Regions from separate parts of the Citricoccus muralis genome, predicted to be linked through region 1. Evidence: riboswitches for the same ligand, from Rfam matches in the RefSeq annotation. Region 1 holds a riboswitch; each other region holds the start of a gene.
The links. A riboswitch is a leader RNA that binds a small molecule or an ion and turns the genes downstream of it on or off. The one in region 1 is predicted to bind S-adenosylmethionine.
Positions count from the first base shown of each region.

Region 1 (3,844 bases):
TCTTGACGGATTCGGCCATCGACTTGCCCGTACGGGACAGAGAGTCGAACCGGGGAACCCCTCACCGCCAGCATGGGCAGTGACGCACATCACACACTACAGCGTCCGCACCGTGAGTCCCCTGAGGAAAGCACCGAATCATCATGAATGCGACGAACACCGCCCCGGCCCCCATCGAGGAGCCGCTCGAAAACACCTTCACCTCGCGAGATCTCCGTAAAACCTTCGGCAAATTCGGCACCGGCGTCACCGTGGTGACCTGCCAGACCCCGGAAGGCACGCCGCACGGAGCCACCGTGAACGCCTTCACCGCCGTGTCACTGGATCCGCCCCTGGCGCAGGTCACGCTGATCCGCGGCAACAAGGCGGGCCAGTACCTGGAGGATTCGCCTTTCGCTATCAACATCATGTCCGTCAACCAGCTAGATGTCTGCCTGAACTTCGCCGGAAAACCCATGAAGGGCTCGCCCGCGTGGCGCTGCGAGGACGGCATCCCCGTGCTCGAGGGCAACGCCGCAACGCTGGAGTGCAAGCCCTGGCGCATCTACGACGGCGGCGATCACCTCATCGTGATCGGCGAGGTCATCGCCCTGGAAGTCAACGACGTCGAACCACTGCTCTTCGTCTCGGGGAAGTTCCGCGAAACGGGACGCTTCGCCCAAGGAGCGCCCTGGGATGCCTCCGGAGACAGTCTGGCGATGGGGTGGTTCGAAGGATCGACCTCCTTCGACTCCCTCTAAGCCGACGCGCACACCCTCAGAGACCCAAGAAATTTCCACATCGATCAAGGAGGAATCGCCATCATGACGATCACCGACATGTCCACCCGTACTACTCCGGCCAACCCGCAATTGCCGATGACCGGTGATGAGTACATCGAATCCTTGCGCGACGGCCGCGAGATCTACATCCACGGTGAGCGCGTGGAGGATGTGACCACGCACCCCGCCTTCCGCAATTCGGTGCGCATGGTGGCCCGCATGTACGACGGCTTCCACCAACCTGAGCACGCCGACAAGCTGCTCGTTCCCACCGATACGGGCAACGGCGGCCTGACGCACCCCTTCTTCAAGGTGCCCCGCTCCGTCGAGGACCTGAAGGAGTCACGCACCGCCATCGAGGAATGGGCGCGAATGAGCTACGGCTGGTTCGGACGCTCCCCCGATTACAAAGCGGCTTTCCTCGGCACCTTGGGCGCGATGCCCGAGTTCTACTCCCCCTACCAGGAAAACGCTCAGCGCTGGTACCGAGAATCCCAGGAGAAGATCCTGTATTGGAACCACGCGATCATCAACCCACCGGTGGATCGGCACCTGCCGCCAGACCAGGTTGAAGACGTGTTCATGCGGGTCGAGAAGGAGACCGACAACGGGGTGATCGTCTCCGGCGCCAAGGTGGTGGCCACCGGCTCGGCCATCACCAACTTCAACTTCATCTCCCACTACGGCCTGCCGATCAAAAAGAAGGAGTTCGCGATCATCTGCACCGTGCCGATGGACGCACCGGGCATTAAGCTCATCTCCCGCACCTCCTACGCGCAGAACGCGGCGGTGACGGGGACGCCGTTCGACTACCCGCTGTCGTCGCGGATGGATGAGAACGACGCCGTGTTCATCTTCGACAAGGTCCTCGTGCCTTGGGAGAACATCTTCGCCTACGGTGACCCGGATCAGATCAACGGGTTCATGCCGCAGACCGGGTTCATTCAGCGGTTCACGTTCCAGGGCTGTATCCGGCTGGCCGTCAAGCTCGACTTCATCGCCGGACTGCTACTGAAGGCCCTGGAGATCGCTGGCACCAAGGATTTCCGCGGCGTACAGGCCCGCGCCGGCGAAGTCATCGGGTGGCGCAACATGTTCTGGGCACTGGCCGACGCGATGATGCTCAACCCCGATGAGGGCCCCAATGGGTCGGTGCTACCGAAGATGGACTACGGCATGGCCTACCGCATGTTCATGGCGCAGGGGTACCCACGCATCAAGGAGATCATCGAGCAGGATGTCGCCTCCGGACTGATCTATCTTCCCTCCGGTGCACTGGACTTCAAGAATGCTCAGATCCGCCCCTACCTCGACAAGTATGTGCGCGGCTCCGACGGCATCGAGGCGGTCGACCGGGTGAAACTCATGAAGCTGCTCTGGGATGCGATCGGCTCCGAGTTTGGCGGTCGACACGAGCTCTACGAGCGCAACTATTCCGGCAACCACGAGAACGTGCGCGTCGAGATGTTGATGAACGCGATGAACAACGGCACCACCAACGTGATGAACGGAATGGTCGAGCAGTGCATGGCCGAATATGACCTCGATGGCTGGACCGTGCCGGACCTGTTCAACAGCAACGACATCAATGCCTATATGAAGCGCAGCTAAGCCCGCACAACTTAGTGCCCGGGGTGGATCTTCACGGATCCGCCCCGGGCATTGTTAACGCGTTTTTGACCCGCACCCCCTTAATCCGTCTAGGATGAACGGGTAACCATCCAGAGCGGCCGAGAGATCTGGCTCGTTGACGCCGCAGCAACCCTCCGCAGTCGAATGCGTTTTCCTACCGTCGACTTCCGGGCAAGGGTGCTACCGCCAGGAACGATGGAGTGTGATCTCAATGTCTTCGGTGTCATCCGTCAACTCCTCGACCCAACTCTCGGTCGAATTCCGCCAGGTAGGACGCGCCTTCCCGGTCGGCGATTCTCACCGCACCGTGCTGCGCGACGTCGATCTCGATGTCCGCCCCGGTGAGGTGCTCTCGATCATCGGCGCCTCCGGCTGCGGGAAGTCCACCCTGCTGCGCACCGTCGGTGGCCTCGATACTGAGAACTCGGGTCAGGTACTCATCGACGGTTCCCCGGTCCGCGCCCACGATGAGCGCACCGCCGTCGGTTTCCAGGAGCCGCGGCTGCTGCCCTGGCGCACCATCCACGCCAACGTCGCCCTCGGGCTCCCCCGTGGCACCTCAGCCTCGGACGGTCGCGCCCGGGTGGACGAACTGCTCAGCCTGGTGGGGCTCAGCCATGTGGCCGACCACCGGCCCCGCGAGGTCTCCGGTGGCATGGCCCAGCGCACTTCCCTGGCCCGGGCGCTGGCCCGCCGCCCCGGCGTGCTGCTACTGGACGAGCCCTTCGGCGCCCTCGATGCGCTGACCCGGCTCAAGATGCAGGACCTGCTGCTGGATGTCCATGCCCGCACCGGCACCACCATCCTGCTCGTGACCCACGACGTCGACGAGGCACTGCAGCTCTCAGACCGGATCCTGCTGCTGGGTCGTGCTCCCGGCTCCGACGCGGAGGGTGCGACCGTGCAGCGCATCGTCGAGGTGCCCGGCACCCGCCCCCGCGACCGCGCCTCGGCCGAGCTGGCCGCTCTGCGCGCCGAACTCTTCGACGGCCTCGGCGTCGACACCCATCATTCCGCTCGCTCATCCGCCGCTGACACTAGCGACATCCCCTCGGAGGTCTACGCATGACACAGTCCACTCGCACCCTGATCACATCCATCGCCGCAGTGGCCGCCGCGGCGTTGACCCTCACTGCCTGCGCGGGAGAGGGTGGATCCGGCGAGAACACCGGGGACGGGAACGGCTCCAGCGTCGACACCCTGAGCATCGACTACGCCACCTATAACCCGCTCTCGCTGATCATCAAGGAGCAGGGCTGGCTGGAAGAAGAGCTGGAGGCCGACGGCGTCGACGTCGAGTGGGTGTTCTCCGCCGGATCGAACAAAGCGAACGAGAACCTGCGCGCCAACGCCATCGACGTCGGCTCCACGGCCGGCTCGGCCGCGTTGCTCTCCCGCTCTACGGGCACCCCGATCAAGACCATCGACGTGGTGGGCAACGTGGAGTGGAC
Region 1 covers NZ_CP121252.1:557,060-560,903, reverse strand. Annotated here, with positions in the region: gene P8192_RS02535 (flavin reductase family protein) at 144-740, shown strand; gene P8192_RS02530 (4-hydroxyphenylacetate 3-hydroxylase family protein) at 804-2,372, shown strand; SAM riboswitch class I at 2,476-2,595, shown strand; gene P8192_RS02525 (ABC transporter ATP-binding protein) at 2,605-3,462, shown strand; gene P8192_RS02520 (aliphatic sulfonate ABC transporter substrate-binding protein) at 3,459-3,844, shown strand, end outside.

Region 2 (3,844 bases), 450 kb from region 1:
ATCAGCGCACCGATCGACACCACCGAGCCGCCGATGCGTCGGATCATCAGGAACAGGGCGGCAAAGAGACCATAGACGGCACCGGAGGCTCCCACCACGGGTGCCAACGGGTTGGCCAGCAGCAGCACAGCTACCGAACCGCCGAAGGCGCTGATGAGATAGATCGCGAGAAAGCGCGCCCAACCCAGGGCTGGCTCCAGGGTGCGGCCCATCATCCACAGCACGACCATGTTCAGCAGCAGATGCATGGGAGAGGACATGGAATGCAGGAAGGCCGAGGTGAGCATGCGCCAGGGTTCGAATCCGATGCCGCTAAGGGCGGCGAACTGGGAGTCGAGGCTGGCGGCGGAGGTATAGAAACCGGCGTACCAGAGGGACTCGGTCACTCCGGTGGACAGACCATTGGTGGCCCACTGCGCTACATAGGCCAGCCCGCACAGGGCAATCAAAACATAGGTGACCACAGGAATCGGCTGGCCGTGCTTGTCTGCGAAACGCGGTGGACGATGCTCGGCGGGGAGGTTGCGCTGCGCCGAGGCCACGCAGTCCACACACTGGACGCCGACCTCGGCCGAACGCTGGCACTGCGGGCAGGCGGGCCGGTCGCAGCGCTGACAACGGACATAGGACACCCGGTCAGGGTGTCGGGGGCAGACAGGATGCTGCCCGGACTCACCATTCCCGCCGTGCGGGTCCTGTGGATGAGTCGCTCCGAAATCCTGACCGGGTGTCATCGACGTGCCTGCGCGCTCTCGGGCGCGAGGGCCCGCCTCAGGTGAATCACCGTGGATCAGCCGGCGAGCTCGGTGATCTCGATGGACTCGATGACGACGTCCTCGACCGGCTTGTCGTTAGCGCCGGTGGCCACGCCGTTGAGGGCATCCACGATCTGCTGCGAAGCCTCGTCGTTCACCTCACCGAAGATGGTGTGCTTGCCCTGCAGCCACGTGGTGGGCACGGAGGTGATGAAGAACTGCGACCCGTTGGTGCCGCGGCCGTTGCGGATGCCAGCGTTGGCCATGGCCAGCTTGTAGGGCTCGTTGAAGTTGAGGTCCGGGTGGATCTCGTCGTCGAACTGGTAGCCCGGTCCTCCGAAGCCCTGGCCCAGCGGGTCGCCGCCCTGGATCATGAAGTCGCGGATGATCCGGTGGAAGATGGTGCCGTTGTACAGCGGGGTGCCGGTGCGCTCTTCGCCGGTCTCCGGGTCGACCCAGGCCTGCTCACCCGTGGCCAGGCCGATGAAGTTCTGGACGGTCTTCGGCGCGTGGTTGCCGAACAGGTCCACGACGATGTCGCCCTGGTTGGTATGGACGGTTGCCTGATGCGTTGCGATAGTCATAGACGTATTCTCGCATTAGAGCCGCAATCCTCGCTTCCGTCGATCGGCGGGGCGTGGACAATTCGCGCTGAGCCGAATCTTGATACCCCACACTGGCGCTCAGCCGTGGAATCGCCACGTGACTCTGGCGTACTGTGGGAGAAACGCACGTCGATCCCCGGAGGTAATCAGATGGGAAAGCGCAAGGCTGAGAAAATCGCCAAGAAGCAGGCCAAGGCTGCAGAAAAGAAGCTGAACGCGTCTGTGGAGCAGGCCAAGTCATGGGCTGCCCCCAAGGTGGAGTCCGCGCTGGCGTGGACCGAAGAGCACCTGGGCGATAGCCTCGACCGCGCCGAGAAGGTCGCTTACTCCGCGGTGGACAAGGCCGGACCGAAGGCCAAGAGCGCCCTGGCGAACCTCACCGACGCCCTGGACTCAGCACGCCACAAGGTGCAGGACGAGTACGTCCCCACCGCAGCCGGCCAGCTCGCCGGTGCCGCCTCGAAGACGTCGAAGGCGCTGCACGACGCCGACGTCCCGAAGCCGGTCTCCGAGCTGCTGACCAAGGTCACCGGCGACAAGAAGGCCGCCAAGAAGCTACAGAAGGCTGCCGAGAAGTACGCCAAGTCGGCCGAGAAGTCGCTGAAGAAGCAGGCTCAGTCCGGCGGCGGCAAGAAGTGGCTCGTGGTCGGCGTCGTCGTGGCTGCAGGTGGTGCCGCCTACGCCGTCTACCAGCTGACCAAGCCGGTGGAGGATCCGTGGAAGAACCCCACCCCGCAGCCGCTGAAGACCAACACCCCTGCCACCCCGCAGGCTTCCCAGCCAGCGGCGACGACCGAGGCGATCATTACCGACGACACCGAGGGTGGCGCTGAGGAGCAGGTCGACGCACCGGCACCGAAGCCCGCCAGCTGATCACCACAGCTACACCAGACAGCCCGCCGATCCGCCAGGGTCGGCGGGCTGTGCTGTGTGATGGGCGCGGTGTGCGTGACAGAACGTGACTCGGATTGCTCGTCGTCGTTTGTCCCAGAATGCGTCCCCGGCGTACGGTGAAAGCAGAAACCATCCAGAGCGACCGAGAGATCTGGCTCGTTGACGTCGCAGCAACCGTCCCATCCCGGGTTTCCCCCGCGGTCTGGACACGGTGCTACCGCCAGAACCGATGGAATTGAGGAGTCTCCATGGCCGCACAGCGCCGTCCACTCATCCTGTCCGCCTTCCTGATGAACACCACCAGCCACATCATCGGCGGCGCGTGGCGTCGGGAGGAATCCCAGCAGCACCGGTTCAATGAGCTTGGCCTGTGGGTGGATCTGGTGCGCGATCTGGAGGACGCCGGTTTCGACATCGCGTTCTTCGCCGATGTGGTGGGCCTCTACGGCGACTACGAGGGCGGCTGGGCCTCGCACCTGCGCAAGGGCCTGCAGATTCCCTCGAATGACCCGCTGGTGTTGATTTCCGCGTTGGCGGCGACCACCCGGCGCATCGGCCTGGCCATGACCTCCTCGGTCATCCAGGCCCACCCCTTTACCTTCGCCCGGCAGCTCTCCACCCTGGATCACCTCTCCGGCGGACGCGTGGGCTGGAATGTGGTGACCTCCGCTCTGGAGAACTCGCACCGCAATTTCGGCGGCGCCGAGCTGACCAGCCACGGTGACCGCTACAACCTGGCCGAAGAGTACCTCGACGTCGCCTATAAGCTGTGGGAAGGCTCCTGGGACGACGGCGCGCTGCTGCAGGACAAGACCGTGGAGCATTCCCGCGGGCGTGGGCTGCACGCCGATCCGGCCAAGGTGGCGAAAATCCATCACGCCTCCGAGAACTACCGGATCGAAGGGCCCCACCTCTCGGCTCCCTCGCCGCAGCGCACCCCGTTCCTGTTCCAGGCCGGCTCCTCGCCCCGCGGTCAGGAAGTGGCCGCCCGACACGCCGAGGCCACCTTCTCGATGGCCCCGCGCCGCGACATCGCCGCCGCCCACGCGGCCGAGGTGCGCCGTCGTGCCGTGGAATTCGGACGCGATCCCCAGGACGTGAAGTTCATCCAGGGGCTCTCCTTCGTGGTCGGCTCCACGGAAGCGGAGGCACAACAGAAGGCGCGCGAGCTCGATGACGCTATCGACGTCGAGGCGCTGATCGCCCACACCGGTGGCTCCCTGGGCCTCGACCTGGGCTACCTGCCACTGGACACCCCCATCAACGACATCGAGACCGAGGGCGCGCAGGGGCATCTGTCCGAGATCCGGAAGATGACCAAAGACGGCACGATGACGCTGCGAGATCTGGCGCATTTCCGGGCCCAATCCACCCGCGTGGTGGGCACCCCGGAGCAGATCGCCGACGAACTGGCCGCCTGGCAGGACGCCGGCATCGACGGGGTGAATCTGATCAACTCGTCCATCCCGGGGTCGTACCACGAGTTCATCGCACAGGTTCTGCCGGTGCTGCGTGAGCGTGGACTGGCCCGCAGCCTCGAGGAGATCCAGCAGCTGGGCGAATCCGGTGCCACGTTGCGCGGTGCAGTGA
Region 2 covers NZ_CP121252.1:105,497-109,340, reverse strand. Annotated here, with positions in the region: gene P8192_RS00515 (rhomboid family intramembrane serine protease) at 1-632, opposite strand, end outside; gene P8192_RS00510 (peptidylprolyl isomerase) at 791-1,339, opposite strand; gene P8192_RS00505 (hypothetical protein) at 1,511-2,233, shown strand; SAM riboswitch class I at 2,381-2,490, shown strand; gene P8192_RS00500 (NtaA/DmoA family FMN-dependent monooxygenase) at 2,503-3,844, shown strand, end outside.
Region 2: linked by a shared signal. The riboswitch ahead of P8192_RS00500 (NtaA/DmoA family FMN-dependent monooxygenase) and the one ahead of P8192_RS02525 (ABC transporter ATP-binding protein) in region 1 are both predicted to bind S-adenosylmethionine.

Region 3 (3,844 bases), 1.1 Mb from region 1:
TCCACGATGCCCAGAATGCGCATGGCCAGCCACGCTACCGAGGTGGCCAGACCAATCAACATCGCGAAGCCGACCATCCACACCCAGCTCTCGGTCTGGTCGGAGATGCTGACGGCGATCCGGGCCGCTAGGAAACTGAGCACCGCGGCGATCGGCACCAGCAGGCGCAGCATGCGGGGGAAAGTCTCCGGGCGGCGGTGCAGCACCAGCCGCGCCACCAGGGCAATCACCATGACGACGGCGAGCGCGATACCTACCGCCACCAACACATTGATCACCAGCCCGAGCACCGGGCCCACCGCTTCGATGGTCTCCTCGCCGGTGGATTGCACCCCTTGGGGGACGGTCGGCCCAAGCGTCTCAGACGAGCTGGGCTCCCCGGCGGCCGCGGTGAGCAGTGTCGAGACGGTACCTGATGAGGGCAGCGCAGAAAGTCGGTCAACAAGCGTCATGGTTCTACAGTGCCAGATCGAACTGACATGATGCTGAACAGCACCCCACTGCGAGAGGATTCTCACGCACTGCCCACCCGAGGTTTAAACTGGACACAGCTCTGACCGACTCTGTTCCATCCCGCCGTCTGACAATTTTCCGGAGGACCCATGCTCACGATCACTGACCTACGCGGCACCGAGATCACCGCGGAGGTTTTGGAGTCTGTGTTGCCTCGCGCCGAGGTGGACGTCACCGCGGCCGTGGAGACGGTGCGCCCCCTGTTGGAGCGGGTGCGCGCCGAGGGTGCTTCCGCCGTGCTGGAGATCGGTGAAGGGTTCGACGGCGTGCGCCCGGCCTTGCTACGGGTGGCCCCGGACAAACTACAGCGGGCCCTCGACGACCTGGACCCCGACGTGCGGGCCGCCCTGGAAGAATCCATCCGCCGGGCCCGGCTGGTGCACGCCGCCCAGCGCCCGGCCGACTCCACGGTGGAACTCGGTGAGGGTGCCGTGGTGGAGAACCACTGGTTGCCGGTGGGACGCGTGGGCCTCTACGTGCCCGGCGGCCGAGCCGTATACCCGTCCTCAGTGGTGATGAATGTGGTGCCCGCCCAGGCTGCCGGGGTGTCTTCGCTGGCGGTGACCTCCCCGCCGCAGCGCGATCACCACGGTGACCCGCACCCGGTGGTGCTCGCTGCCTGTGCCCTGTTGGGAGTCGACGAAGTGTATGCCGCCGGCGGCGCCCAGGCCATCGCCATGCTCGCCTACGGTGTGGAAGGCTGCCCGGGCGTAGACATCATTACCGGGCCCGGCAATGTGTATGTGGCCGCCGCAAAACGGGCCGTGTTGGGCACGGTGGGCATCGACGCCGAGGCCGGTCCCTCCGAGATTGCGGTACTGGCCGATGATTCCGCGAACCCCGCTTGGGTGGCCGCGGACCTGATCAGCCAGTCCGAGCACGACCCGATGGCCGCTTCGGTCCTCATCACGAATTCCGCCGAACTGGCCGATCAGGTGGTCGCTGAAATCGAGGCCCAGGTGCCCGGCGCCACCCTCGAGCAGCAGATCCGGCAGGCACTCACCGGCCCGCAGTCCCGGGTGCTCATCGTGGACGATCTGGATACCGGCATCGCCGTCGCCAATGCCTATGCTTCCGAGCACCTGGAAATCCACACCCACGACAACGAGGCGGTGCTGGCGAACATCAGCAACGCCGGCGCCGTATTCGTCGGCCCGTACTCCCCGGTGCCTTTGGGGGACTATTCCTCCGGGTCCAACCACGTGCTGCCCACCTCCGGCTCAGCACGATTCTCCTCGGGCCTGAACACGGTCAGTTTCCTGCGGTTGCAGCAACGCATCCGGTATCAGGAGACCGGCCTGAAGGAGTTGCAGCGCGGAATTGTTGCGCTGGCTCACTCCGAGGGGCTGCACGCCCACGGCGACGCCATCGACATCCGCTTCGACTGATGTCTGCGCAAGCGTCCACGAACGTCGCCAGATGACGTTGCCCCGTCATCTAGGGACATAGTGGCGCAGACGACGTTGACCCTGTCGCCTCATCGCACCTATTCTGAACATCAGAATCACGAGTTCCAGTGCGTAGCCCTGGCTAACGGGACGGCAACCCTCTTCGCGTAGTGGGGTGCTCCAGGTGATGATTCGGCCACCGGGTCCACCGGCCGGCAAGTACCGCGTCTCCGCCGCCCACGGTTGCGGAAGCGCCTTCCAGAAAGGCTGATATGTCTGCTGTGACCTTTGCCCAGAAGAACGACACCACCGACTTCCCCGAGACCCGCGTCGGACTCTCTGATGACGTCTCCGCCCTGAGCCTGCGCCAGGCGTTCTCCCAGTTCCCCTCCGGGGTGGCCGCACTCGCCGGCTACGCGGGCGGAGTCAAGGAGGGCCTGGCCGCCTCGTCCTTCACTGTGGGCGTGTCCCTGGATCCGCCGCTGGTGGCCTTCGCCGTGCAGAACACCTCCCGCACCTGGCCGCGACTGCGTCACGCCGAGCGCATCGGCGTCTCGATTCTGGGCGAATCCCAGACCGGGGTGTGCACCCAGCTGGCCTCCAAGAACGGTGACCGCTTCGAGGGCCAGAACCTGCAGGTCTCCGAACAGGGTGCCGTGTTCTTCGATGACGCCGCCCTGTGGTTGGAAACCTCCGTGTACGCCGAGCTACCCGCTGGCGACCACCACATGGTGTTGCTCCAGGTGCACGGGGTCTCCGCCGGAACCGACGCCGCCGAGCCGCTGGTATTCCACCGCTCCGCGTTCCGAAACCTCCGCACAGCCGAAGGCAATGAGTAAGCGGGTACCCTGGATCGTATGACCCGCACCCGTCTCGACGCTTGGCTGTGGGCGGTGCGTATGTATAAGACCCGCTCCGCCGCCACGGCGGCAGTCAAAGGCGGTCACGTGAAGGTCAACGACGCTCCAGCCAAGCCCGCCCAACCGGTCAACATCGGCGATACGGTGCGGTTGCGTCAGCCCGGCCGAGAGCGGATTCTCGAGGTCACCGGTCTGATCGCCAAGCGGGTGGGAGCCCCGGTGGCCGTGCAGCATTATCGGGATCACTCGCCCGAGCCGATCCCGCGGCACCTGCTCGCTGTACCCCGTCGGGACCGCGGCGCCGGGCGTCCCACCAAGAAGGAGCGCCGTCAGCTCGACGAGCTCCGCGGACGCGACGCACACCAGTGAACGCCTACTGAAGGCCAGCTGGTAACCGAAGTAAAGTTCATCCCCGCCCGATCAGGTCTTTTTCTCTGAGAAGCCCGATTGTTACGATGTGATCAACGTGTTTGGCGCGCGCTCCCACCGTGTGCAAATCTCGCCGACGCGTCTACCCGCGTCGATCAGCCGAGACCACAGGAGGTGCTTTCGCATGTCGCGTCCACGCACCTTCTCCGCCACCTCATGCCGTCGTGCCGGTGTGAGCCTCGGTCTCGGGCTCCTCCTCGTTCTACCCGCCGGCACCGCTCTGGCCACCCCAGAGCAGCCGAGTCCCGAGCAGGAATCCAGCGAACAGCTCGATCAGGTTGAGTACAGCCAGCTGTCGGCGTCCCCTGATACCGGGGCCTCCACCGCGCTCGGCACCACCGCTCCCGTGACCCCCAGCGAGAACGAATCCGACGCCGCAGAAGAGTCCGACACCCAGTCTCCAAGCGTGGCGCCCTCCACGCCGTCGTTCGAACTGGTTTGTCCCGTGCATGATGGTGCCAGTCTGGAACCTGGCGAAGAAGTCACCATCAAAGTCCAAATCAATGGTGAAGCAGCCGAACCGGTCACCATGACGGTTGACACGCCTTCCGCAGGGGGAAGCGTTCAGGTTCAAGGCACCACCGCGGTGTATAGAGCACCGAGTTCCTACACGAGCAACCAGGACTACTTCAATCTGACGGTCACCGACGCCGA
Region 3 covers NZ_CP121252.1:2,606,134-2,609,977, forward strand. Annotated here, with positions in the region: gene P8192_RS11950 (mechanosensitive ion channel domain-containing protein) at 1-452, opposite strand, end outside; gene hisD (histidinol dehydrogenase) at 603-1,901, shown strand; SAM riboswitch class IV at 2,016-2,129, shown strand; gene P8192_RS11960 (flavin reductase family protein) at 2,174-2,740, shown strand; gene P8192_RS11965 (RNA-binding S4 domain-containing protein) at 2,759-3,130, shown strand; gene P8192_RS11970 (hypothetical protein) at 3,315-3,844, shown strand, end outside.
Region 3: linked by a shared signal. The riboswitch ahead of P8192_RS11960 (flavin reductase family protein) and the one ahead of P8192_RS02525 (ABC transporter ATP-binding protein) in region 1 are both predicted to bind S-adenosylmethionine.

Region 4 (3,844 bases), 570 kb from region 1:
AGCCGAAACGTGTCGGTCCCCGCGCACCGTGTAGCCGACCTCGCGGCCCAACTGCGCACCGCTGAGTGAGACGAGACGACGCGCGGCAGCTCGGGCGGCCATCCGGCGCGGTTGCGTGACGACGACGCGGCCCGCCGACACTGCAGCCAGCGCCGGTGGCACCACCGTGGTCTTGCCGCTACCGGGCGGCGCGGAAATCACGACTCGGATGCCCGCCGTTCCGGCACCGGAGTCTGTTCCTGGCGCGGTGAGCTCAGCCTGCTCGGCCAACTCACATCCGGCCAGCCCAGTCAGTTGCGGCACCAGGCGGGCCGCGGGCAGCCCCTGAACGATCCGTTCCCATGGGATCTCCCAGGAATCGGCGGGTTGGTGCGCGGCGGGTGTGTTCGTCATGATCGGTTCCCCGCCCCTCTTTCCTTCAGCACTGTCACCGACCCCGGTGCCCCGCGCGTCGTCGGGTTTGCCGGGTTTGTCGGGTTTGTCGGAAATACGGTATCAACCCCGAACCCGCCCCTGCAGATGACGCCGCGTCTCGCCCGTGACCGCCGGCGAGATGAAACCGGCGGTGCATTCTGGCACAATGACATCCAGGTCACGAGTGTCAGCGACAAGCCCCGGCTAGCTGATCGGCAACCCTCCAACCGCGGTGGGGTGCCCCGGGTGAGGACCAGGCGATCGAGGAACCCCTCGACCGCAAGCGCGGGCCATCGCCGGCCGCCTCTTCGGCCTCGGAGCGGCGATGGTGATGGCCCTGACAGAACAGGAGCCGCCATCATGTCCGCTTCAGCAGACTGGTCGTTCGAGACCCAGCAGATCCACGCCGGGATCACCAACGATCCCACCACGGGAGCCACCCAGCTGCCGATCTACCAGACGACGTCGTTCAGCTTCCCGTCCACCGAATCTGCCGCGGGACGTTTCGCCCTGCAGGAGCTCGGCCCCATCTACACGCGCCTGACCAACCCGACCACCGACTCCGTCGAGAACAAGATCGCCGCGCTCGAGGGTGGGGTGGGCGCGGTATTGCTCTCCTCGGGGCAGTCGGCCACTACCCTGGCGATCCTCAACGTGGCCGGGGCCGGGGACCATATTGTGGTTTCGGCTTCGCTGTACGGCGGCACCCAGAACCTGTTCAAACACACCCTGACCCGACTGGGTATCACCACCACGTTCGTGCAGGATCCGGACGATTTGAACGAGTGGCGTTCGGCCGTTCAGCCGACGACGAAGGCGCTGTTCGGTGAGGTATTGGGCAATCCGCGCGCCGATGTGCTCGACATTGCCGGGGTGGCTCAGGTGGCGCACGACGCCGGGGTGCCGCTCATCGTCGACTCCACCCTGACCACCCCGTACCTGGTGCGACCCTTTGACCACGGGGCCGACGTCGTCGTGCATTCGGCCACCAAGTTCCTGGGCGGGCACGCAGCCGCCCTGGGCGGCGTGATTGTGGACTCCGGCAACTTCGACTGGACCGCCGATCCGGAACGGTTCCCCGGTTTCAATGAACCGGATGAGTCCTACAACGGCATCGTGTTCGGTCGTGATTTCGGGGCCGACGGCGCACTGGGTGCCAACGTCGCGTACATCCTGAAGATCCGCACGCAGCTGCTGCGTGACCTGGGCACGTCGGCCAGCCCGTTCAACGCGTTTATTCTCAACCTCGGATTGGAGACGCTCAGCCTGCGTATGGAACGTCATGTCGCCAACGCCCAACGGGTTGCCGAATATCTTGAGGCTCACCCCCAGGTGCATTCGGTCGCCTACGCCGGTCTGCCGTCGAGCCGGTGGCACGAGCGGGCATCGCAACTGTTGCGGGGTGCCGGTTCCGTGGTGGCATTCGAGATCGACGGCGGAGTGGCAGCCGGGCAGGCTTTCGTGGAGGCGCTGCAGCTCCACCAGCACGTGGCGAACGTCGGCGACACCCGTTCGCTGGTGATTCACCCGGCGTCCACCACCCATTCTCAGCTCACCGAGGATGAGCGGCGCGCCGCCGGGGTGGGCCCGGGGCTGGTGCGACTCTCGGTGGGGCTGGAGCATGTTGACGATATTCTGGCCGATCTCGAGGCCGGATTTACCGCGTCCGGTAGGGCCTGAGGGCCCGAATCGAGAGTGACCAATATCCCAGACCAGACGGCGAAAGAAGCAGGAACACATGACCATCGGAGTGGACCCGATGCCCGGCAGTGACACCAGCAGCACCACCAACACCGCTGACAACAGTGTGGTGGCACTAGACCTGCCGGGCGGACTCCGCTACGCCGATCTCGGCCGCTTCGATTTCGAGACCGGCGGCCGGCTCCCGCAGATCCGGCTGGCCTATGAGACCTGGGGCGAGCTCAACAGTGACGGTAGCAATGCCATCCTGATCGAGCACGCGCTCACCGGTAATTCCCATGTTGCCGCCTCCGACGCCTCGGACGAACCCGGCTGGTGGGAGGGCCTGGTCGGTCCGGGCCGCCCCATCGACACCGAAAAGTGGTTCGTGGTGTCGGCGAACATGCTCGGCGGTTGCGACGGTTCCACCGGTCCTTCGAGTCTCGACGATGACGGTCGGGCCTGGGGGTCGCGCTTCCCGTTTGTCACCATCCGCGACGCCGTGCACGCCGAGGCCCGACTGGCGGATGCCCTTGGAATCCGGGTCTGGCATGCCGTGCTGGGCGGTTCGATGGGCGGCGCCCGGGCTCTGGAATGGGCCGCCACCTATCCGGACCGGGTGCGTGGTTTCGGGGTGTTCGCTGCCGGTGCGCACTCCACCGCCGAACAGATCGCTTTCGCTCAGGCGCAGGTGGAGGCCATCCGGTTGGATCCGAACTTCCACGGCGGTGACTACTACGACGCCGACCAAGTTCCCTCCGGTGGTCTGGGGATCGCCCGTCGTATCGCGCATATCACCTACCGGTCGGAAGCGGAGCTGGAGGCGCGGTTCGGCCGCGCGGCCCAGCCCGGGGAGGACCCTTTCGGTTCGCCGACCCGTCGCAACGGCCGCTACCAGGTCGAGTCGTACCTGGATTACAAGGCGATCAGCTTGGCCAAGCGGTTCGACGCGAACAGCTACCTTGCGCTCACGGAAGCGCTGATGTCACACGACGTCGGCCGCAACCGCGGGGGAGAAGCGGCAGCGTTGAGCCGGGTGACGGCGACGCCGTTCATCGCAGCGGTGACGTCGGACCGGCTCTACCTACCGGAACAGTCGGATCAGCTGGCCGCGCAGCTGCCCGGGGACGTTCGGGTGTACATGATCGACTCACCGATCGGTCACGACGGGTTCCTCACAGACCTGGAGCAGCTTTTTGACGAACTGGTCGAGACCCTGAGCCTGTAATTGTCGCGGCTCGTGTAGCGTCACGGGACGTCAGCGAGCGGACTCGCCGTGATCGTCGGACGGCTCTTCGTGCGGGTCGCTGCCCTGAGGCATCGGGGCACCGAACATGGGTGCCGCCGTCGGGCGCTTCGCCGTCGTGTGGTCGCCGGAAGATTGGCCGCGCAATCGTCGCAGCACCCACGGCAACAGGTGGTCCTTCGCCCAGATCGCGTCGGCGGTACGTGCCTGACGCCAGGTTCGTTCTACCGGGGGTTTCGGCTCCAACGGGGAAAGCTGGTGCGGCACGTTCAGGGTGTCGAGAACCATGGAAGCGATGGTGTGATGACCGGTGGCCGAAAAATGCAGCCGGTCCTCGGCCCACATCTCCGGTCGCGTCAGCTCACGCAGTGCCCACATATCGGCGACGACGGCGTCGTGCCGGGCCGCCACCGCCCGCACGTTTTCATTGTAGATGGCCACTTTGCCACGAATCCGCCCCATCACCGGGGTGTCTCGGATATCGGGGCCGTTGAACACGACGAC
Region 4 covers NZ_CP121252.1:1,122,411-1,126,254, forward strand. Annotated here, with positions in the region: gene hrpB (ATP-dependent helicase HrpB) at 1-393, opposite strand, end outside; SAM riboswitch class IV at 591-706, shown strand; gene P8192_RS05140 (O-acetylhomoserine aminocarboxypropyltransferase/cysteine synthase family protein) at 775-2,094, shown strand; gene metX (homoserine O-acetyltransferase MetX) at 2,153-3,322, shown strand; gene P8192_RS05150 (SGNH/GDSL hydrolase family protein) at 3,353-3,844, opposite strand, start outside.
Region 4: linked by a shared signal. The riboswitch ahead of P8192_RS05140 (O-acetylhomoserine aminocarboxypropyltransferase/cysteine synthase family protein) and the one ahead of P8192_RS02525 (ABC transporter ATP-binding protein) in region 1 are both predicted to bind S-adenosylmethionine.